DNA from 4 places in the Pseudoalteromonas sp. SG43-7 genome. Region 3 is predicted to be linked to each of the others. Evidence: predicted binding sites of a transcription regulator. Region 3 holds the regulator's gene; each other region holds the start of a gene.
The links. The regulator LexA, encoded in region 3, represses DNA repair genes until DNA is damaged. The targets are predictions, from matches to a motif close to TACTGTATNNNNATACAGTA.
Positions count from the first base shown of each region.

Region 1: the regulator LexA is predicted to act here: its motif matches at 2,698-2,717, upstream of H5200_RS05215 (YebG family protein).
Region 2: the regulator LexA is predicted to act here: its motif matches at 3,445-3,464, upstream of uvrD (DNA helicase II).
Region 4: the regulator LexA is predicted to act here: its motif matches at 2,329-2,348, upstream of ruvC (crossover junction endodeoxyribonuclease RuvC).

Region 1 covers NZ_JACJEY010000008.1:41,128-47,028, reverse strand. The annotation lists gene H5200_RS05225 (EAL and HDOD domain-containing protein) at 1-372, opposite strand, end outside; gene putP (sodium/proline symporter PutP) at 751-2,262, shown strand; gene H5200_RS05215 (YebG family protein) at 2,333-2,647, opposite strand; gene H5200_RS05210 (ComEA family DNA-binding protein) at 2,909-3,205, shown strand; gene H5200_RS05205 (DUF6170 family protein) at 3,222-3,524, opposite strand; gene dsbB (disulfide bond formation protein DsbB) at 3,524-4,036, opposite strand; gene nhaB (sodium/proton antiporter NhaB) at 4,201-5,784, opposite strand.
Region 2 covers NZ_JACJEY010000051.1:26,281-32,181, reverse strand. The annotation lists gene H5200_RS18500 (GNAT family N-acetyltransferase) at 1-1,237, opposite strand, end outside; gene uvrD (DNA helicase II) at 1,215-3,380, opposite strand; gene H5200_RS18490 (hypothetical protein) at 3,708-3,932, shown strand; gene H5200_RS18485 (YacL family protein) at 4,044-4,412, shown strand; gene H5200_RS18480 (dUTP diphosphatase) at 4,594-5,217, shown strand; gene yrfG (GMP/IMP nucleotidase) at 5,214-5,864, opposite strand.
Region 3 covers NZ_JACJEY010000012.1:26,904-32,804, forward strand. The annotation lists gene hmpA (NO-inducible flavohemoprotein) at 1-495, shown strand, start outside; gene H5200_RS07410 (endonuclease) at 563-1,216, opposite strand; gene H5200_RS07415 (hypothetical protein) at 1,329-2,045, opposite strand; gene H5200_RS07420 (hypothetical protein) at 2,213-2,593, shown strand; gene H5200_RS07425 (PaaI family thioesterase) at 2,590-3,033, opposite strand; gene H5200_RS07430 (hypothetical protein) at 3,155-3,949, shown strand; gene lexA (transcriptional repressor LexA) at 4,024-4,641, shown strand; gene coxB (cytochrome c oxidase subunit II) at 5,063-5,901, shown strand, end outside.
Region 4 covers NZ_JACJEY010000003.1:143,881-149,781, forward strand. The annotation lists gene H5200_RS02250 (ABC transporter permease) at 1-2,275, shown strand, start outside; gene ruvC (crossover junction endodeoxyribonuclease RuvC) at 2,397-2,921, shown strand; gene ruvA (Holliday junction branch migration protein RuvA) at 2,923-3,540, shown strand; gene ruvB (Holliday junction branch migration DNA helicase RuvB) at 3,548-4,555, shown strand; gene tolQ (protein TolQ) at 5,503-5,901, shown strand, end outside.

The DNA of each region.
Region 1 (5,901 bases), on a different contig from region 3:
CCATACAGGCTGGTGAATATAATCATCCAGCGCGAGCGTATAACCTTTTTGTTTTAAGTCTTTGACGATCGCGAGCAAGCGTTTCCCTGGTTGAATTGTTTCGAGTATTTCTACAACAATCTGATCTTTACCAAGCAGAGTTGGGTAGCCTTTTTGTAATGTTTCAAGCGTAAAGTTGATATACGCTGGTTTATTATCGGTGAGATCTTCTAAACCAAAATTGAATTGACTACCTTCAATTAGCCGAGTGGTTGCCTCGTCACCATCAATATCAGGGAATACATTATCAACGCCATCACGAAAGAGTAGCTCATACCCTACAAGTTGTTTGTTTCGATCTAAAATTGGTTGGCGTGCAGCATAAAAATACATAAACAGCGGGTCCACATCAGTTAAGCGATTACTTGGGCAATATAAGATAAAACAGCATAAATAGCATTAATTATATTTAGAATATCAATGCTATAGTATTAATTAATTGATACATCATCGATCTAATCCTAAGGTAATTAAGTATTAATTACCATGTTCTGTAGTTAAATAATTAACCATCAGATAAAAACAACTCCACCTTATATCATTACTTGGCTACCTCAGTAAGTGGAGTTATTCACCCTTTGCGTGATATAGTCAAGTTCTAGGTTGGTTTTTACACCAATAATGACTTTATATAGTATTGATTTATGAGTCATTATTAGGATTGAAAGCCAGGTTTTAACTTCAGAGTTGGAGGCGAGTTTGGAAACTGGAATGATTATTTCTTTAGCTGCGTATTTTATCGTAATGCTAGGTATTGGCTTGTACGCTTATAAGCAGTCTACCGCCGATGTGTCGGGTTATATGTTGGGTGGCAGAAGTTTATCACCAGCTGTAGCTGCACTATCTGCAGGTGCATCGGACATGAGTGGTTGGCTACTTATGGGTTTACCCGGTGCTATGTATCTATTTGGCTTAAGTAAAGTTTGGATTGCGATAGGTTTAGTACTTGGTGCTTGGGCAAACTACTTTTTAGTCGCGCCAAGGCTACGTGTCTATACTGAAAAAGCGAATGACTCGATTACCATCCCAGATTACTTTGCTAATCGTTTTGCTGATAATAAAAATATATTACGAGTCATCTCGGCAATCGTGATCATCGTTTTCTTTACACTTTATACTTCTTCAGGCGTTGTCGCTGGCGGTAAATTATTCGAAAACTCATTTCAGATGAGTTACGAAACAGGGCTTTATGTGACAACCGGAGTCGTCGTACTCTATACATTGTTTGGTGGTTTCTTAGCTGTTAGTTTGACTGACTTTGTGCAAGGTTGCATTATGTTTGTCTCGCTACTTGCTGTACCTATTGTTACTTATACGATGCTAGACCAGCCAGTGTTAGACACACTTGCTAATGCCAGCTATGACTTGCTGTTAAGCGCTCCGAAAGAGAGCGAAGTCCACTCGCTTAATATGTTAGATTGGTTTGCTGGTGGTTCAACTATCGCTATTATTTCTGCAATGGCATGGGGCTTAGGTTATTTTGGTCAACCGCATATCATAGTACGTTTTATGTCAGTACGGTCAGTGAAAGATATGCCAACTATGCGTCGTATTGGTATGTCGTGGATGACTTTATCAGCGATTGGTGCAGTGTTAACTGGACTATTTGGTGCCGCTTACATGATCGAAAATCAAATGCTGATTGACGATAAAGAAACTATATTCTTAGTATTATCTGAATTGGTTTTCCATCCACTTATTGCCGGCTTTTTACTTGCTGCTATTTTAGCTGCGATTATGAGTACTATTTCATCTCAGTTATTGGTTTGTTCAAGCTCTTTGACTGAAGACTTCTATAAAATTTATTTAAACCGTGATGCATCACAAACCGAGCTGGTTTTAGTTGGGCGAATTAGTGTACTACTCGTTGCATTATTTGCTATTTATTTGGCTTATGATCGCGATAGTTCTATTTTAGATTTAGTAAGTAATGCATGGGCTGGTTTTGGGGCTGCGTTTGGCCCGTTAGTATTACTTAGCTTGTATTGGAAGCGAATGAATCTACAAGGTGCGATCAGTGGCATGGTTGTGGGTGCAGGGACAGTGTTGATCTGGATATACGCGCCAATCACTATAAATGGTGAGAGCCTCAGCAGTATCATTTATGAAATTATACCGGGCTTTATACTTGCAACAATTGCAATCATTACAGTGAGCTTATCAACAGCGCCACCAAATAAAGAGATCACCGAATTATTTGATGAAGTTGAACGAGGGCTATAACGGGTAGTAATTTTTATAACTAAAAAAGGGCAATTAATTGCCCTTTTTTAGTAAGTTAACTTGTAATTTTTTAGCTTGCTTCTTTATCTGCGCTGGCTTTAATCGACGCTACATTTTCTTTTTTTACTTTCGCCGTAGGTGTTTTCTGTATTGCCTCTTTGCCGCCTTTAAGTACATTCATAAAGTCGTCTTTACTTTTAGCAATCTCAAGTGCGAGCGATTCGATTTGTTGTTCGCTTAGTGGCACATCAACTTTCTCAAGCATAACCTCAAGCGACTCTGCTATATCAAGCATTTTGTCATACGCGTCAGCTTCTTTTTTAGTAGTAAACGTCATACGCTCGACTCCGTTTCTCTCTACAACATATTTAACAACAACAGCCATGATTTCTCCTGCCAATTTGCTTGGTGAATAACAAGTTCACCTTGATTGATTACTGTTTTTATGTACAGTAATTGTTTATTGGTCTTTTTGCAAGTGAACATTTTTATTTTTTACTACTAGGATTTGACAAAGAGGTACAACTTTACTTTATTTAAATAGTCGCACTTTTTTAGTATGACTTTATTTGGAGGTAGTCCAAAAGTGAAGGCATTAAAATCAACTATTAATTGAGTCCACGTATGGATATCATGGAGGAGAAACATGAAGTTTTTAACTTTAATAGTGGTAGTGCTTGGCTTAGCTATTTCATTGCCTAGTAGCGCAGCTGTAACTAAAACAGAGACTGCTGAAAGTATGAAGAAAGTTCAGTTAGTCAATGTGAATCAAGCAACAGTCGAACAGCTTACTCAGCTGCCGGGTATTGGTAAATCAAAAGCGCAAGCGATAATTGATTTCCGTACCAAGCAAGGCAAGTTTAAGTCTGTTGCAGATTTAGCGCAGGTGAAAGGTATTGGCGAAAAATTAGTCGCTAAATTGGATGGCAAAGTTACATTCTAAAAATCAGCAGGGCGAATTATTCGCCCTGCTCAAATTGCTTAATAGCGTGCCTTAAATAGCGTTTAGAGAATTGAATTTCGACTGGAGTGGTTAACAACGGGTAGCTTAACCCGGCCAGAAGTAAAGCTGGAAGTAACAACCAACCTTCAACATACGCTAATGATAGAAATACTGGGATCAATAAAACCAGCTTTATAATACGCAAACTGATTTTTTGCATTGGAGTTAACATACTCACTGCAATCGCAATTATTTGCTGACGTTGACGTATTTTAAACGATTTTAATTGCGTTACTTGACTTGAAAATAATGCCATCATCACAGCGACTTTTTAATTATTAAACGACTTGCTACAACGGCCATTAGTATCAGAGTAAATGCGGCAAAAATGATCTCCATCCACGCCGGCATACTTAGCCCTGCAAATTGCCAATCGATGTTGCCACAGTCACCTGTTGCAGCAAAAAAATGTGGCATCCATTCGTGCAATGGTAATGGGAAATTAGGTTCGAATTCACAGCTAAACGCAAAAGGATCGGTGGTAGTTTGCATATCGATATGTTCGCGTGCAATTAAATAACCCCAAATACTGGCAACTGCCCATGCAGAAAATGCTGTTAGACGGCATATTACATTCGTGGGTTTAATTGCACCGAGTAACCCTGCGGCTAATAACCCCAGCATGGCAGTACGTTGGTAAATACACATAATGCATGGCTCTAAGCCCATTTGATATTGAAAAAACAATGCGATTACTTCAAAAATAAAAGCACTAAAAGCGAGCAGTAACCAAGCACTGCGCTGTTGGGCTAAATTTGCTAACCAAGTCATAAAATATCCAATCTATAATTTGTAGATGAATTATGACTTAGTCATTAAACTAGGCGCAAGGATAAATATGATTTGTAACAATAAAAAAGCTGCCGAAGCAGCTTTGTTTTTTACTCTTTAACCTAAATATGGGTTAAGGGATTTACTGTCCAGAGTTTGGATATTTAATGCCCTGAACTTCCTATACTTTGTAAGCTTGCGCTGTGGTGTTCAATCCAACCCCATTGATAGAGTAAATCAGTTACCTCACTAAGCCCTAGATATGTAGAGCTTAAACCAACAACCGTAAGTACAATGGTATAGGGAAGTGCCATATAAACCATACGCCCGTAAGATAAACGTAATACGGGAGCAAGTGTTGATGTTAGTAAGAATAAAAATGCAGCTTGTCCATTCGGTGTGGCTACACTTGGTAAGTTAGTACCAGTATTAATTGCTACTGCTAATAAATCAAATTGGTCGCGACTAATTTGTCCTGCTTTTAAAGCCGCCGCTACTTCGTTGATGTAAACAGTGCCAACAAACACATTATCACTGACCATCGAGAGTAGGCCATTAGCGACAAAAAACATAACTAACTGTAATTGCCCTTCAAATGTCAGTACCCAAGTTATTACAGGAGTAAATAAGTGTTGATCAATAATTACTGCAACGATTGAGAAAAATACACATAACAGTGCAGTAAACGGCAATGCTTCTTCAAACGCTTTTCCTAGTTGGTGTTCTTCGATTATACCAGCGGACGCAGTTGCAAAAATAATGACGGATAAGCCAATTAAGCCAACCGTGGCAAGGTGTAAAGCTAATGCAATGATCAACCATACAGCAATAAATGACTGAAACATCAGATTAACTTTATCGCGTTTAGTGCGTTTGTTATCGAGCTCTTTTGCGTGATCAGCAAGTATTTGATGAATCGGTTCTGGTAACTTTGCGCCATAACCGAAGGTTTTTGTTTTTTCGAGTAATATTGTAGTAACAATACCAGCGATGAATACAGGCATAGTAACAGGCAACATACGCAAGAAAAACTCCCCAAATTGCCAGCTTGCTCGTTCTGCAATAATAAGATTTTGTGGTTCACCCACCATAGTACAGACTCCACCAAGCGCGGTACCAATCGAAGCATGCATTAATAAGTTACGTAAAAAAGCTCGAAATTCTTCAAGTTCCTGACGATTAACTGGGCGTACTTGGTTATCATCGTTAATGTCATGTTCACTAGTGGAGTCTTTCCCTGAGGCGACTTTATGGTAAATACTGTAAAAGCCCATAGCGACAGCTATGACCACCGCCATTACTGTAAGTGCGTCTAAAAAAGCAGAAAGAAATGCTGCAGAAATAGTAAATGCTAAGGAAAGTACAGTTTTGCTGCGAACTGATACCACCAAGCGGGTGAAAATATAGAGTAATAAATCTTTCATAAAGTAGATACCTGCGACCATAAAGATCAACAGTAAGATTACATCTACATTTTGAACAATTTCATGCTCTACTTGCCCGGCAGTTGTCATGCCTATAAACAGTGCTTCAATTGCAAGTAAACCACCTGGTTGCAGTGGATAACATTTCAGCGCCATCGCGAGAGTAAAAATAAACTCTAAAACTAATGCCCAACCAGCCATATAGGGATTGATATGAAATAACACAGGGTTAATAGCTAAAAAAGCAATAATTGTGTATTTATACCACTGTGGGGCAGAGCCTAAAAAATTCTTAAAAATTGCATTGAAAACACTCTGTTGCATAGGTGTTCCTTATTATTGTACATTTAAGTATAACTGTTGTTGGTTAAGTTAATTCAGTCTAGCCGTGGTGTAAACAAAAAAGCTATAAACAACATCACGTACCTTTTATCCATTTAA
Region 2 (5,901 bases), on a different contig from region 3:
GTAAGTGGCGCAAGTCATTTACGCTAGTTTGATAATGCGCTAATGCTAATAGCCCAATGACTTGACGCAGTAGTGCTTCATTTTCAGCAAGGTGTTGGGGAGTCAGTTCAGAATAGAGCAGAGCGCTGGTGTCTAGCGTAATATCTTGATAATCGGCGTCAAGTGCTAACAAATTACAAATATGCTGTTCTAGCGGATCATTCGCTGCGAAGCGAATTGGTTGCTCTAGAGTAACACTATGCATATTTTTATAATGTTGCTCTAGGTAACGTTTGAATTTTAAAGTATACCCGCGGCCATTCCCTTCATAACCTACCATAGTGCTGGCAAATATAATGCGGGGATAATGCGTGAGCATTTTAATTAATAATGGTACTGGGATCGCAGCAGCTTCATCAACCAACAATACATCACAGTCAGGTAGTTCATTTAGTAATTGATCGGGTGCGATATAATGCAAGTTGGCGAGTTGTTTATCCCGAGTTTGATAGCTTAATCCTCGTGCTGCGGCAAAGTGTTTAAAACAGCTGTGTAGGGCGTTAAACTGCTGTGCACAAATGAGTATTTTTTTATCGTTAAGTGTTGCAGCAGCAAGCCCTAAAGCCGCCGATTTTCCACGGCCACGATCTGCGCTGATCAATAAAGGGCGATTGGCTCTACCGTTGGCAGTTCTAATGATTTGCTCGATGCAAAATTGCTGTTCAGTTAGGTTTATTTTACCTGCTAGCTGGCTTGTTTCTGGTAACGTTTGCCAGCCTGATTGTTGGCTCAGGTGCAGATACAAATTACTCTGGAGTAAGCGTGCCAAGCGTTGGTTAAAATAACTCTGCTGTTGTTGTTGAGCAAATGATTGAAAGGCGGTCAGTGCTGGGTCACACCAATAGTGTAAATCATCAAGTTCTGGCAACAATACAATAAATAAACCGCCAGCCTGAACAGTGCCACTAAGAGCGGCAAATTTGTCTGGCACTAAGCCACTAAAACCGTCATAAATAACATGCTGAAATTCTTGGCCAAGAATTTGATGAGTATGTTCAGGCCAGCTACTGTCAGTGAGTTCGCCACTAGTTGATAATACCTTAACAAGCGGATGGCAAAGTTGCTTGAGTAACTCATTAGCCTGTTGATAACACCAGTTTTGTTCGCCAGTAATGAGTAGCAATTGCCTATGTTTAGCATAGGCAATTTGCGGTAGGATATTACTTATTAACGAGTTAAATGGCTTGTAGTCGTGCATAAACAGTTACTAACCACTTACTACCAAAGTCATCAAAATTCACTTGTACGCGAGATTGAGCGCCACTGCCTTCGTAATTAATGACCGTTCCCATACCAAATTTTGCATGTAATACGTGTTGTCCTAAGCTAAAGCCACTTTCTTCAAATACGGCATGACTAACTGATGAGCTAAATCGTCCTGCTGCGGGTGGTCGCGATACTTGAGTTTTAATACGAATTTCTTCAATACAATCTTCAGGCATTTCACGTAAAAAGCGTGATGGACTGTGGTACTTTTCTTGACCATAAAGACGGCGGCTCTCGGCATGGCTAATATAGAGTTTTTCCATCGCACGAGTCATCCCGACATAACAAAGACGACGCTCTTCTTCTAACCGACCTGATTCTTCATTACTTTGTTGAGATGGGAACATGCCTTCTTCAACACCAACCATAAATACGAGTGGAAACTCTAAGCCTTTCGCTGAGTGCAACGTCATCATTTGCACTGCATCTTCATGTTCTTCAGCTTGGCCATCACCTGATTCCAGTGAGGTATAAGCCAAGAATCCTTGCAGTGGTGAGCTAAACTCTTCATCTTCCGGGAGTTCGTATTGGCCACAGGCGCTGATCAGCTCTTCTAAGTTTTCTACCCGAGCGCGGCCCTTTTCGCCTTTTTCTGCTTGATACATCGCCATTAAACCAGATGTTTGAATAGCGTATTTCGCTTGCTCTTCTAAAGTGAGATCACCAATTTTATCTTCAATATGTTCTACCAGTTCAACAAACTTAGTAACAACCGTCGCCGCACGTCCTGATAAATGTTGTTGTTCTACGATGGCTTTGGCGGCGTACCATAATGGTAATGATTCGCTACGCGCACAATCGCGAATATGGCTTAAGGTCTTATCGCCAATGCCACGAGCAGGAGTGTTAATCACTCGCTCAAATGCAGCATCATCCTGACGATTACCTACGAGCCGTAAATATGCCAGTGCATCTTTAATTTCCTGACGTTCAAAGAAGCGCATACCGCCGTAAATTCGGTACTTCAAGCCTTCTTGTAACATCGCTTCTTCAAGTACCCGCGATTGCGCGTTACTACGATATAAAATCGCCGCATCTTGTAGGGCATTACCAGCGTTTAACCAGCTGCGTAATTTGCTGCTTACAAAGCGCGCTTCGTCTAATTCGTTAAAAGCGGCATAAACAGAAATAGGTTCACCATCATTGCCATCAGTCCAGAGGCTTTTACCCATTCGGTCTGAGTTATTTTGAATAAGTGCATTAGACGCTTTTAGAATCGTGGCAGTAGAGCGATAGTTTTGTTCAAGGCGAATAGTTTCGGCTTTAAAATCGGTCAAAAAGCGCTTAATGTTTTCAATTTTAGCACCACGCCAACCGTAAATACTTTGGTCATCATCACCTACGATCATGATGCTGTTGGTATCGCCGGCTAATAATTTAAGCCATGCATATTGAATGGTGTTGGTATCTTGAAACTCGTCTACTAGCATATGGGCAAAACGTTGCTGGTAGTGACGTAGTAAGGTTGGATTATTTTTTAGTACTTCAAAACTACGTAATAAGATTTCGGCAAAATCAACTAATCCTGCTCGATCACATGCTTCTTGATAAGCGGTGTAAACTTTAAGCATCATTTGTTCGTTGATGTCGTAAGCTTGGATATCTTTGGGGCGCAGACCTTCATCTTTCTTGGCGCTGATATACCAGCCAAACTGTTTTGCAGGCCATTTTTTGTCATCAATATTCATGGCTTTTAATAAGCGTTTGATCATTCTAAGTTGATCATCAGAGTCTAAAATTTGAAACGCTTCTGGTAAGTTTGCTTCGCGATGGTGGGCGCGCAATATACGGTGTGATAAGCCATGGAAAGTACCAATCCACATACCACCTACTGGTGCTTGAAGGGCTTGTTCAACGCGCGTGCGCATTTCTTTAGCTGCTTTATTGGTAAAGGTTACTGCAAAAATACTATAAGCGGAGGCTTGCTCAACCTGCATTAACCATGCGATACGATGAACGAGTACTCGAGTTTTCCCAGAGCCTGCGCCAGCAAGCACCAGCATATTTTGGAGTGGGGCTGCAACTGCATCCCGTTGTTTATCATTTAAACCGTCGAGTAATTCTGAAACGTCCATCATCACGCCTTTTCAATCAATATTAAAAGCAGTATAACAGGTGTTTTTGTTAGGCTAAATAAAATACTGTTTTTATAACCAGTTAATTTAATACATAGTCTAAAGGCTTTAAAAACTTAATGATTCATTTATAGTCATTTTTTAGCTAAGCTAGATCAATGGTGTGAAGTGATATCGCCAATTTGACTTATATTTAGTAAAAATCACGATTTTAGCTAGTTCTTTGTATTACTGTTGATTTTAAAGTATTGATTTTTAATAACTAAATAATTGGCATGAAGAATGTAAGTAGATAAGAATAAAATTAAATTAATAATTGAGGTTAACATGGCAGAGCAAGGTTCAGGCGGTAATGTTATCGCAGCGATTTGTAATATATTTTTCCCAGGTTTAGGGCAGTTAGTTCAAGGCCGGATCATGGCGGCAATTGGTTTCTTCCTAGCGTGGGTTATTAGTGGCGCGCTTATTTATGTTGCGATTGGTTTTATATTACTGCCGATCGTCTATATTTGGGCAATCATTGATGCCGCGCGGTTTAGATCTTATCGGTAGCTGTATCACTTCAAAGAATAGCGCTTTTTAGCGCTATTTTTGTCACTGGCTTTATTTATTCATAGCTGACTAGGGTATAATCCCGATCATTAGTTGTATTTAGGGAACCTTATGGAATACCAGTTTATACGTGATCCAATCAGTGGCTTACGTATCAAAATTAGCAGTGAACATGCTGTTATTGGCCGTTGGCTTAATGAAGAAATCGGTAAAGATAAAATCGCCATGGTGCAGGCTTTAATCGCCTCAGTATCAAGTAGTTTTGAGCCGTTAACGCTACAGGGCCAAGAAATTGATTTGATTTTAAATAAAGATGAAGCCATTTTTGAAGCCCATGCCTTGCATCAAGACTCTGAAGATTTATTTGCTTATCAAGACGATGAACTGATGCTTGAAGAAAATGGTTTAAGTAGCGGCTGTGGTTTTGAAGATTTTGTAGACCTGATTAATTCATGGCAAGAATTTACTACAGGCAGGTAGCCGTCAGTTTTCAGTTAGCAAAATATCCTCGGGTGCCGCGTAATGAAATGCCCTTAGCTATATTGGCAATATTTGTGTTAGCGACCTCTGCGTATTAACCACAATCAGTACGTAGAATCGATTTCATCGAAGAGTATTTATCTGTATTATTACGGCAATTAAAATAGTAACTGGAAGAGATATGTCTGCCAATTTAAACAAACTAGTGGTGATGCTAGAAATGCAAAATGCCATGAACACCAAAGTTCATGATCAATGGTTTAGCCAAGGCTTTGAATGGTATCGCGCTATTTGGGTTGAATGCGCTGAAATGCTTGATCATTACGGTTGGAAATGGTGGAAAAAGCAAACTCCAGATACCGAGCAAGTTATTTTAGAATTGGTTGATATTTTTCACTTCGGTTTATCGTTACGAATTGATGGTGAGACCAGTTATTTAGAGCTTGCTAAGCAGTTGGAACAACAGTTAAGTGCACCGCAACAAGCTGATGATTTCAAACAAACGTTAGAAATTCTCGCCGCGTCAGCCGTCGCTGAGAAAACCTTTAATGCCGCAGCCTTCGCTGGATGTATGGCGCAAATAGGTATGGATATTGATGATTTATATCGAGGCTATGTAGGTAAAAATACGCTTAATTTTTTCCGCCAAGATCATGGTTATAAAGATGGTAGCTACATTAAAGAATGGCATGGCAAAGAAGATAACGAGCATTTAGTTGAGGTCGTTAAAAGCCTGAATACGGAACATGCTGATTTTGCAAAGCTTGTATATCAAGGCTTAGAGGCTCGCTACCCTAAAAATTAAGGCAGCATGTCACGAAAATCAGTGACGCTCAAATAGTCACTGATTTCATTGTGCGGTTGTTTACTATCTGGGTTTGCAACCGCCAATAAATGGCCAATACCATATTCTTTTGCGGCGTTTAGTACCGCTAAACTGTCGTCAACGAACAGCGTACGCTGCTTATCAAAACCTAAATCGAGTTGTACTTGCTGCCATAAGCTTTGCTGCTCTTTACTCACACCATATTGATGAGTCGACACCACACCATCTAAATAGTTATCAATATTGGTTTTTTCAAACTTGAGCATGACACTTTCCGGGTGTGCGTTGGTAAGTAAAATCAACTCTTTACCCGCTTTTCGCAACGATGTTAAAAATGCTGGTACATCCTCACGCATTTTAATGAGGTGCTGATGCTGATATTTTAGCTCCATAATAGGTAAATTAAGTTGTTGTTCCCAGTAATCTAAGCAATACCATTGGATTTGACCGCTAACGGCTTGATAGCGTTTTAATATATCCGCTTGGGCTTGTGCCAAACTAATATTCTTTGCGATAGCGAGTTGCTCAGGGATCACTGTCAGCCAAAAGTGATTATCAAAATGGAGATCGAGCAAAGTGCCATCCATATCTAGCAGCACAGTATCGATTTTTGACCAATTTAACATAGGAATTTCATCTTATAGGGTTTATTATTGAACTAAC
Region 3 (5,901 bases):
GCAGCGGGGATTGTATCTAATTATTTGCACTCACTTGATGTGGGCAGCGTTGTGGAGCTTTATCCACCGGCTGGAGACTTCTTTTTACGCGCAAATAAAAAACCTGTGGTATTAATTTCTGCGGGCGTTGGTCAAACACCGATGCTGGCAATGTTACAAACATTATTATGTGATACATCGAATCAAGCGGTCACCTATTTACACGCCTGTGAAAATATCCTGCAGCATTCATTTAGTCAGTTTTTGGCGGAGCAAGCCGCGGCGCATACTCGATTAAATTACTACACTTGGTTTAATCAAGGTGGCGAGGGAGCTGAGTTTACTGGATTGATGAATGTCAGCGCTGTTGCTGAGCAGCTACCGCTTGAAGAAGGTGATTTCTACATCTGTGGCCCAACGGGGTTTATGGCTGCAATTAAACAGCAATTACTCGTATTAGGAGTCGCTGCTGAGCGTATTCACTACGAGGTGTTTGGCCCACATCAAGATATTTAATGACGAAACTAAATGCAGGTTTTAAGTGAAAAGGCGCGAAATGCGCCTTTTTTATGGTTTTGGCTACTTAAAGTACAGCATTGCTATTTTTCGCTGCTAAAGCTTGGTTTTGCCATGCGGTAAATAATTTTTGTTGCTTGTCGGAAATTTTTAAACCATAGGTTTTTTGCATATAAAAATAAGCATCGGCAATGCGTTTTCGTGCATAAAAGGGCGGCTCTACCACACGCTGTTTAAAATCTACCTTTACCTGGCAGCGACCATATTGGCTTGCATTACCTGCAATCATGCCAAAGCTGTAATTAGATCGGTCTGCGTTTATTTCACCAATTGCCGGAGCGAGATTATTTATATCAGCTTCCATTTTCCGAAATTGCGCACTGACTTTAATGCAATTTTTTCGGCCGCCATCTTGCCAGCATTGTAGCTGGTGACCAAATTCCCATGCAGACACAATATGTTCCCACTCAATCCGAGTTGCGCGCGCATTTGGTTTGCCTGAACGAGTAACCGCATTGCGAGGCACATAACCACATGCATTTGGGTCGGGCACCAGTTTTTTACCTTGGCGTTTAATATTACAGCCACAATAGAGGCTGGTGGCGTTATCAGGAAGGGTTTTGATGAGGTGTTTTTTTGCGCTGTAAAAACTGGTGAATTGTTCTGCATAAAGGTTAAAACTCACACAACACAATACCAGCGCAATAATTAAATGCGGCATATCCAATCACTTTAGTGAACTACAGGAAGCGCTAGTTTAGAGCGATTATTCAAAAAGTAAATCGCTTAACTGTGTGATGTAGTGGGAATTTTAACTCATCTCTAAGGTAAGGTTAGCTACTTGGGCGACGGGAAGTACGTTTTCTAAAACGGATATTCTGTAGTAATAAAATAAAGCCAGTTAAACAAAACAATACGCTACTGGCTGCAAAACTTATTAATAATGGGTTATTAAAATCTTCACGTTGCTCATAGTCCATTATGTGTAACATCCAGAAAAAATCGAAAATTCGCCAAATTGTGCTGCGAACAGTAATAACTTGGCCGCTATCAGCGGATAAATATAGTGTGGTGTTAAACGTATCGTCAAAATTTACTTGCCAAATATTTTCTTTAAAGCCAACTTCGCGAGTACCTTTAGCTAGTTTGATCACGTCTATTACTTGCGCATTAATTAATAGATGAGCTTGGGCATTGGCAATAATTTGCGCTTTACTCGGTGCTACCAAAGGACGGCCAGTAACTCCGTTAAAGCTGTACTCACCGTTACTGTTGCTCACAATAATGGTAGGGATTGTTAAAAAGTGACTATAACTAATTTGTCTTGGTTGAGTAATTTGTGCAACGATATTATCAACTGAGGCTAGATAATCAGCTTGTTTGAATGGGTTATTTAATTGCCGCGCAGCTAAATGTTTACCGTGAACTTTTTCAAGCGGTATAGCACTCATGATTAAACCACCGAGTAACCATGCAAAAATTTGTAGCGCTAATAAGTAACCTAACCATTTGTGAAACTTACGCGCATGTTTAAAAATGCGTTTATCCATAGTGACTACCTGTTTGTTATTAGTGCGGTATTCTATAAATTATATTGAGTTTGCCAATGTGGCAAATTGTCGCATCAACAAAATAAAACTGGCTACTCTAGATTTGGTATATACGCAAAATTAGGTTAAAGTTTGCGTTGTTATTAACGCAGGGTAAAAATGAAACAATGTCGGAAATTCAATTTTTAAATGTAGATCTAGAGCTTGAATCAAAGCAAGATATTAGTTTGTTAGTTGCAGACTTAAAAAAAAGTGCTGTGGTTTTGCATTACGATAAAGATGAGTACCGTCAACTAGCACGTATTGAGTCTAATGAAGACGTTATCTCACCAGATAAAGCGATTAACCACTTATGTGAGTTAATTGAATCTTGCTCACGCAATGCATTAAAGCAGTGGTTATCATGCTCAAAGCGCACCTTTGATATTGGCTTTGAATCAGGCACTTCGCCAAAATGCTTTAATCAAGCGCTCAGTGCCGATACTTTATTGCGTATTTCTGCTATTGGCGCAGGTATTGAAATTACAATTTATCCACTTTCAAGTTAGCCTTTTCGCTCTACAATTGCTGCGGTCATTCTTGATACGCAGCACAGTTCTCCACGACTATTGGTGATTTTTATTTCCCATACGGATGTACGCTTGCCTAAGTGTAGTGGTGTTGCTATCGCGGTTAATATACCATTACGTGATGCTTTTAGATGATTGGCATTGATCTCCTGGCCAACACAATAAAACTTTGTAAAATCAACAGCAAAGTTTGCAGCATAACTCGCCACCGTTTCTGCAAGTACAACATTTGCGCCGCCATGCACCATACCCATAGGGTTATGATGAGCTGGGATCGCGGGCATCGTTGCTACTAAATAATCATCGCCTATTTCACTTATTTCAATGCCCATGGTTTTCATCAATGTGCCTTGACCACTTATGCCGTCATCAAGTTGCTTACATTGTGCTAGGGTGATCGGTTGATACCAAATACTCATCTGCCTGCCTCACTAAGTTATTTACTAAATCAGTCTACACTTTTAAACATTTTCCTACAGTTAAGATCATAAAAATAGATAAAATGTACCTATATTATCTAACTGTTAATGGATCTTAAGGATGAAAGTAAAGGTATTTGGATGTGGTGCAATATTATTAATGAGCCTTGTTGCTCAGCCGCAGGCTGTTGCTAGTACCCAACATCAACTCGATATTGGTTTTACCGATTTAGCTGGTTTAGATGAATCTTTTTTAGGCGCACGATACCGATATTTTGCGCAAGATCTTGAATCGTTGACTGGTCCATACGAGCTAAAAGCGTATTTAAATCAAGTCAATAATTATGCTATTGGTGGGTTTGCTAATGATGATTTTAGCTATTTAAATACCGATGCTGCCATCTATGGTCCCGCAGGATTAGTTATTAGTGCCAGCGCGCAGCGCCTCTGTGAAGATAATAGCTATTGGCAAAATACTGATTATTTAGTGAGTGCCGCTGTTGGTAAGCAAATGAATGAGCAGTTACAACTAGGGTTCAATGTATATTACAGTCGCTTAGAGCGCCATGATATGTGGTTTGGCAAAGATAATGAAAGAGTCGCGGTTGAATGGACTTATGCTCCTTATGTTCGTTGGACAAATATAGTTAGCAATCAAGGTTGGGATTTAGAGCTAAAGCAATTGGCAGGGCGTTATCGTTATGTGCAGGGGCAGGCGGTTTATTATGTAAATCAAGCATGGTCAGTGGGAGTCGTTGCTAATATTCGTAATCAGAAAAATCTAAAAGACAACTATGAACTGCAAACGCAATATTGGTTTAATCAACATGTAGCATTAAAGTTTGGTCTTGGATCTGCGCTAGATTCTGGAAGTGGTTTAAATAGTATGAGCTTGTTATTAACGGCGCGATTTTAAGCCAATTTATATTTGCGATTTTCAGATAACTGTATATACTTACAGTTAAATGTACTGTATGGAAAACCAGTTGTATGCGCCCATTAACGAATCGCCAAGCTCAAATTCTCGAACTTATTAAAGTTTTTATTAAAGATACCGGTATGCCGCCAACCCGTGCTGAGATTGCGCAAACGTTAGGTTTTAAAAGTGCTAATGCAGCGGAAGAACATTTAAAGGCATTAGCGAAAAAGGGCGTTATTAAAATGAAGCCCGGTGCTAGTCGAGGTATTCAGTTAGTTGAAGAGGATGAGCCGGAACAACTTGGTTTACCTCTAATAGGCAGAGTTGCCGCTGGTGAGCCTATTTTGGCAGAGCAGCATGTTGAAAGTCATTGCAAAATAGATCCACTCTTGTTTAAACCGGCTGCTGATTTTTTACTGCGTGTGCAAGGCATGAGTATGAAAGACATTGGTATTATGGATGGCGATTTATTGGCAGTACACAGCACTCAAGTTGCTGAAAATGGCCAAGTGGTGGTTGCCCGTGTTGATGACGATGTAACAGTAAAACGCCTTGAAAAAGCAGGTAAAAAAGTTTTTTTACATGCTGAAAATGATGAATTTTCACCGATTGAAGTGGATCTTGAACATGAATCTTTCAATATTGAAGGGTTGGCTGTTGGGGTGATCCGCAACGCTGATTGGATGTAAATTTTTTGATCTATATTTTGCACCAAATTGGTGAAGTTTGGTGCATTTAATTTTTTACCGCTTTAATGGCTAGATTTTATACTTAGCTATAGCGTCCTAAGCCCTATCAAATCTACTTACCAGCTACTTTTAGCCCTCTAATATTATCCCTAATTACAAAATAACGCGCTGATTTTTAGCTGTTATTTATGCACCAAAAAAGAATTTAATTGCTCTTAAAACTTGCTAATTGTTCATTTTTTAACTAATTGGTTAATACACTGTGTTAACAGCTACTTTAAAAGTCTAACAATTTTGCTCAATAGCATAATTTAGGGTTGCGTTAATATTCAGTAACAATAAAAAATAACGAATTGGCGCGAATAAAGCTGTGCCGCCTTTTCGCTTTGCGTTTTGCAATAGCATTTAAAGGAGCCGTCACATGGGTAAATTGAGCTCTACCTTGTGGCTTATATTGTTTGTTCTACCGCAGCAAGTATTGGCTAATAGCCAGTTTAATATGCGTAAGGGCGTAACAGATATAAGTAATGATGTTTATCAGCTGCACATGACAATATTTATTATATGTTGTGTGATTGGGGTCATCGTGTTCGCCGTGATGTTTTGGGCACTGATCCACCACCGTAAATCTAAAGGGGCAAAACCAGCCCAATTTCATGAAAGTACTAAAGTTGAAATCCTTTGGACGGCAATCCCATTTGTGATTTTAATTGCCATGGCTGTTCCCGCCACTAAAACCTTAATTTCGATGGAAGACGCCAGTAAGGCTGATCTCACCATTAAAATTACTGGTTCTCAATGGAAGTGGCATTATGAGTATATGGGAGAAGATGTTTCTTTTTACTCTATTTTAGCTACCCCGCAAGAACAAATTACCAACCAAGCAGATAAATCAAGCACCTATTTACTAGAGGTTGATAAACCTTTGGTGTTGCCAATTAATCAAAAAGTACGATTTTTAATGACCTCAGACGACGTTATTCATTCTTGGTGGGTGCCTGATTTTGCAGTGAAAAAAGATGCTAACCCTGGGTTTATCAATGAAACTTGGACCAGAATTAATGAAGAGGGCATTTATCGAGGGCAATGTGCAGAACTATGCGGAAAGGATCATGGCTTTATGCCTGTGGTGGTTGAAGCTAAATCTGAGCAAGCATTTGCAAACTGGCTGAGCGAAGCTAAGCAGGCAAAAGCAAACGCTGCAATTGCTGATGCTGCATTATTAGATCAAACATTACCAAAAGAAGAATTAATGACACT
Region 4 (5,901 bases), on a different contig from region 3:
CGAATACAACTTACAAACCGCACAACTCACTTACTTTGATACTATGTTGTTTGCTAATGACGAAATGCAATTAAGCTCAGTAAAGGTGGTGTCGGAGCATTATCCACTTAAGGGCGAACTAAAAGTTAAAAGCAGTTTAACCGGAGAGGTTGAAGTGGCCACGCAAGGGCCAACTGTTGGTAATGTGTGGTTTAGTGAATCGGTATTTTATGCACTAAATGTAAAAGTAGGTGATACGGTTGAGCTAGGCGCTGCGCAATTTAATATTGAAAAAGTATTGGTGGAAGAGCCAGATGCGCCATTTAATATTTTTTCAAGTAGTCGTCGTGTGTTGTTAAATAACCAAGATGTAGACAAAACTGAAGTGATCCAGCCGGGCAGCCGTGTTTTTTACCGCCAGTTGTATGCAGGGGATGAGAGTAACCTTACTGACTTTTATAGCTGGCTAAAACCACAAATGAAAGAAAACCAGCAATGGTATGGTGTTAAAGACAGACAGTCGCCGATTGCAAATAGCTTAAACCGCGCTGAAAGCTTTTTATTATTAGCGGGGTTATTGGGCATTATTTTAGCGGCGGTGGCGATTGCCGTGTCTGCAAAGCGTTATTGCGAACGCCAATATGACCCAGTTGCGATGATGAAAACCTTAGGTGGTAGCCGATCGACAATTCGCAAAATTTACTTACTGCATTTATCACTGGTGTGTGCTTTGTCGGTCATACTTGGCTTAGCCATTGGCTATGGTTTACAAGAGATAGCCACTAGTTATTTAGCTAAATCAATGAACAATACTCTTCCTGCAGCGGGTATAAAACCGTGGTTTGTGGCGATTAGTACTGGCGTTATCTGTGCCGTGATGTTTTCAATCAAGCCGTTATTAGATTTATTTGATATTCCACCGCTTAGGGTATTACGCCGTAACTTAGGCGATAAGCTACTAGTAAGTAAAGTGCATTTAGCGATGTCGGGCTTAACAGTCTTTTTATTAATGTGGTTGTTTAGTAATAACCTTAAAATTACCGCTATTTTGTTTGTCTCTACTTTAATTTTGATTGCAATACTGTTTGTATTATCTCGGTTAATTTTTGGCAGCGGACGTAAACTAGGATTGCGCCCGGGGAATAGTTGGTCATTAGCGATTGCTTCGTTGCAAAAACGTGCCAATGCTAATGCGGTACAGTTGATCAGTTTTTCGTTGGCAATAAAGCTATTGTTATTTTTAGTGGTGCTGAAAAACGATATGATCGCAGATTGGCAATCGCAACTTCCAAGCGACGCGCCGAATGCTTTTTTAGTAAATATAACCGAAACTGAATTGCCAGACGTAACAAGCTTTTTAGAGCAAAAAAATATTCAAGTATCTGAGTTCTATCCGACTATTCGTGGTCGCGTAAACGCTGTTAATGGTGAATTAGTTGCTCGCGAAGTCTCATTGCAAGACAACGAGAAGAAAGACGAAGAAGCACGCGCAGGTATTGGCCGTGAACTAAATCTTACATGGTTAGAGCAAGTCCCTGTGCAAAATGAGATCATAGACGGGCAGTGGTTTGCCGACAATGCCACCGCTGAAGCATCGATCGAAGAATCTATGCTAGAGCGTTTAGATGTGAAACTGGGTGATACGCTAACATTTTTGATTGGCGCCCAGTCATTTGATGCCAAAATCACCAGTGTTCGTAAAGTTAATTGGGCTACTTTAAAGCCTAATTTCTTTATTATATTAAGTCCTGATGTACTGGGTGATTTTCCTGCGACGTATATTTCATCGGTGCGTATCGAAGCCGATCAAAAACGCGACTTTAGTGAGCTACTACGTGCCTACCCGACAATCAACGCCATCGACGTTGACAGCTTTGTCAAACAAATACGTTCTACTATTTCGCAAGTATCGCTGGCAATTGGATTTGTACTGGCGATAGTGGTGATGTGTGGTGGCTTAGTTTTAATTTCGCAAGTGCAAGCAAGCCTTGGTGAACGGATGCAGGAAATTGTCATATTGCGTACCTTAGGCGCCAAAGGGCGGCTAATAAAAAATGCCACTTTATATGAGTTTTTATTGCTGGGCAGCGCTGCTGGTTTTGTCGCTGCGTTGGTCAGTGATGTGGCTTTATTAATAGTGCAACGTGAGATGTTTGACTTAGCAGGTAAGCTGCACCCGCATATTTGGCTTATTGGACCATTAGTGGGTGGTGTGTTTGTGGCATCACTAGGCTACTTTATGATAGCTAGAACCATGCGTAAAAATACCCAAGGGTTACTACGCTCTTTAGCCTAAAAGGTTAGCAATTAAACAAGCCCGTTTTTACGGGCTTTTTTATGCCAATAATGCACTGGTAATTTATACAGTGCTCTGGCATTATTAGCGTACTTAACTATTTACACTGATTGGGCAAGTATTGGCTATTATTTTAGGGATTGATCCTGGCTCACGATTAACCGGTTATGGGGTGATTGCCCATCAAGGTGCTAAATTTACTTATTTAGGCAGCGGTTGTATAAAACTGGCCGATCACGAGTTTCCTATTCGATTAAAAATGATTTATCAAGGGATCAGTCAACTAATCGAACAATTCTCTCCCGATCATTTTGCCATTGAAAAAGTATTTATGGCGCATAATCCTGATTCAGCTCTTAAATTAGGCCAAGCCAGAGGGGCTGCAATTGTTGGTGCGGCAATGGCTGAGTTACCGGTGTTTGAATACTCGGCGCGGCAAATTAAACAAGCGGTGGTAGGGCACGGTGGTGCCGATAAATCGCAAGTGCAGCATATGGTTAAAAATATTTTAAAATTGCCAGGCACACCGCAAGCGGATGCAGCCGATGCATTAGCCATTGCGATATGCCATGCTCATTCCGATCAAAATTTAATAAAACTAGCGGGCAGTGCCAGTAAAACCGTTAGAGGACGATTAAGGAAATAACATGATAGGTCGCTTAAATGGCATCTTAGTAGAAAAACAACCGCCAGAAATTTTGCTTGAAGTAAGCGGTGTTGGTTACGAAGTTAACATGCCGATGACGTGTTTTTATGATTTACCAAACATTGGCGAAAATGCCATTGTGTATACTCATTTTGTAGTAAGAGAAGACGCCCAGTTATTATTTGGCTTTAATAATAAAATTGAGCGAGCATTATTTAGAGAGCTATTAAAAGCCAATGGCGTTGGGCCAAAGCTCGGACTAGCAATACTTTCAGGGATGTCGGCTAAGCAATTTGTTAGCTGTGTGAATAACGAAGATGCCACCAGTTTAGTGAAACTGCCAGGTGTAGGTAAAAAAACCGCAGAGCGCCTGGTACTTGAAATGAAAGACCGATTAAAAGATTGGGGTAATGACTTATTCACGCCATTTAGTGATAATGCAGTTATAGAGCCCGCATCTGACGCACTTATTGCTAATAATGCGGCAGATGATGCAATCTCTGCGTTAGTGTCATTAGGTTATAAATTGGCGCAAGCACAAAAAACAGTAAAATCAGTGGCCAAGCCTGGTATGTCTACAGAGGTTCTGATCAAAGAATCTCTAAAATCAATGTTGTGAGTAAACCATGATTGAAGCGGATCGTTTAATAGATGCGACTGAACAAAGTAATGAAGATGTAGTCGATCGCGCGATTAGACCAAAACTATTAGCCGATTATACTGGTCAGCCCCATGTTAAACAGCAAATGGAAATATTTATAGAAGCTGCACGTAGTCGGGGTGAAGCGCTTGATCATTTATTAATATTTGGTCCGCCGGGTTTGGGTAAAACCACACTAGCAAACATTGTTGCCAATGAGCTGAATGTCAGTATTAAAACAACCTCGGGTCCAGTGCTTGAAAAAGCCGGTGATTTAGCCGCACTACTGACCAATTTAGAAGAAGGCGATGTACTTTTTATTGATGAAATACATAGGCTAAGCCCGCAAGTTGAAGAAATACTCTATCCTGCAATGGAAGATTATCAACTCGATTTAATGATTGGTGAAGGGCCCGCAGCTCGTTCCATTAAGCTCGATTTACCCGCTTTTACCTTAATTGGTGCTACCACTCGCGCAGGCTCGTTAACCTCACCACTTAGAGACCGTTTTGGTATTGTGCAGCGTTTAGAGTTTTATTCGGTGGCAGATTTATCGACTATAGTGGGGCGCTCTGCTCATTATTTAAATTTAGCCATGTGTGATGAAGGCGCCATTGAAATTGCTAAACGCTCTCGTGGTACGCCACGTATCGCCAATCGATTATTACGCCGGGTACGAGATTACACGCAAGTTAAATCAGACGGTACTGTAAATGCCGAAGTGGCAGAGCTGGCACTTAATATGATTGATGTCGATAAAAGCGGCTTTGATTATATGGACCGTAAATATTTACTCGCGATCATTGAAAAGTTTATGGGGGGGCCGGTAGGGTTAGACAACTTAGCCGCCGCCATCGGTGAAGAAAAAGAAACCATTGAAGATGTGATCGAGCCTTACCTCATCCAGCAAGGATTTATCCAACGTACGCCAAGAGGGCGTATTGTGTCTGATAACGCCTATCATCACTTTGGCTTATTACCCAAACAAGAATAAAGTACATTTATTGTAGCTGTATGCGTGCGTATGGCTGCAAACCCACCTCATACATCTTCTATACTGTTCTTTTAGCCACTATTCAAATGTCTATTTTGCTGTGTTTAAGTTAATCGCGTGATTAGCATATTACTTAAAGTTTAGATTATTTAGTTATTTGGGCTAATGCAATTCACATACTGTTAAGTTTGTAAACGATATTGTATGCGCCATAGCGAGGTAGTGCTGTGCGTGATTTGCAGGCAAAAAAAAGCCCGCATAAAATGCGGGCAAACAACAAGTTGAAGGAAGTAATCTAAGTAACACTGCTTAAATTCATCAAGTTTTATCAAGAAGACTTTAAGCGTAGCAATACGAAAAATCAGAATCATATTGCAAAGAACTGGGCTGAATGAAGTATTCATTGCTGCGCTAGCTCGGTATGGGAGAATAATACGCAATAGTTGGTTTTTGTTCAAACTAGAAAAATTTAATTTTCAGATAAAAAAAACTAATAGCAAGATTTTTATGAGCGCTTTATTTTTGTTCATAAAATTCACGGTCGTATATTAATCTATTGAATTTGTGATGTTTTATTTGTTTGAATGATTTTTTTATAGATTAGTTAAACTGTTGCAATGACTATGCTTATAGTCAATTATGCTTGTTTATTCATTAAGAGTGAATAAAGAGGGTGTTTTACACAGTTTTTGTTTATAAATAAGCACCCCAGCATGTATTTACCTCGGCAGTACAATCTTAAATTGTTGCGTCAAGATTGCCGAACAAGGCTATAAAACTGGAGTCAGCCTGCTCTTCAACGTTTTTTGTTGCTAATTCACAGCAATAGCGTTGTCAGTACTGAGCTGAATAGATACACTAGTTGCAACTTTTGGCCATTTTTTCGGTCATATACCTAGCGTATAATGAAATGTTATTTATACAAGAAATCTTATTAGGAGTTTAATGTGGGTTCAGGGCTTAATTTTTTAGATTTAATTCTAGAAGCAAGTTTTCTTGTGCAATTAGTTATGCTGGCATTATTAGCTATGTCAGTGATGTCATGGGCAATTATTTTTCAGCGTAAAAAAGCAATTTCGGATGCATTATCCAATACTAAGCGATTTGAGCAAAAATTTTGGTCAGGCATTGATTTAAGTAAACTCTACAATGAGATCTCATCGCGTAGCGGTAGCTCAACTGGTGTTGAAGCATTATTTATAGCAGGCTTTAAAGAGTTTGCTCGCCATAAGAAAAACTCTTTTCAAAGTGCTAGCATTGTAATGGAAGGGACGCATCGTTCAATGCGAGTTGCGTTATCTCGCGAAATCGAAAAATTAGAATCAAGTTTATCGTTTTTAGCAACA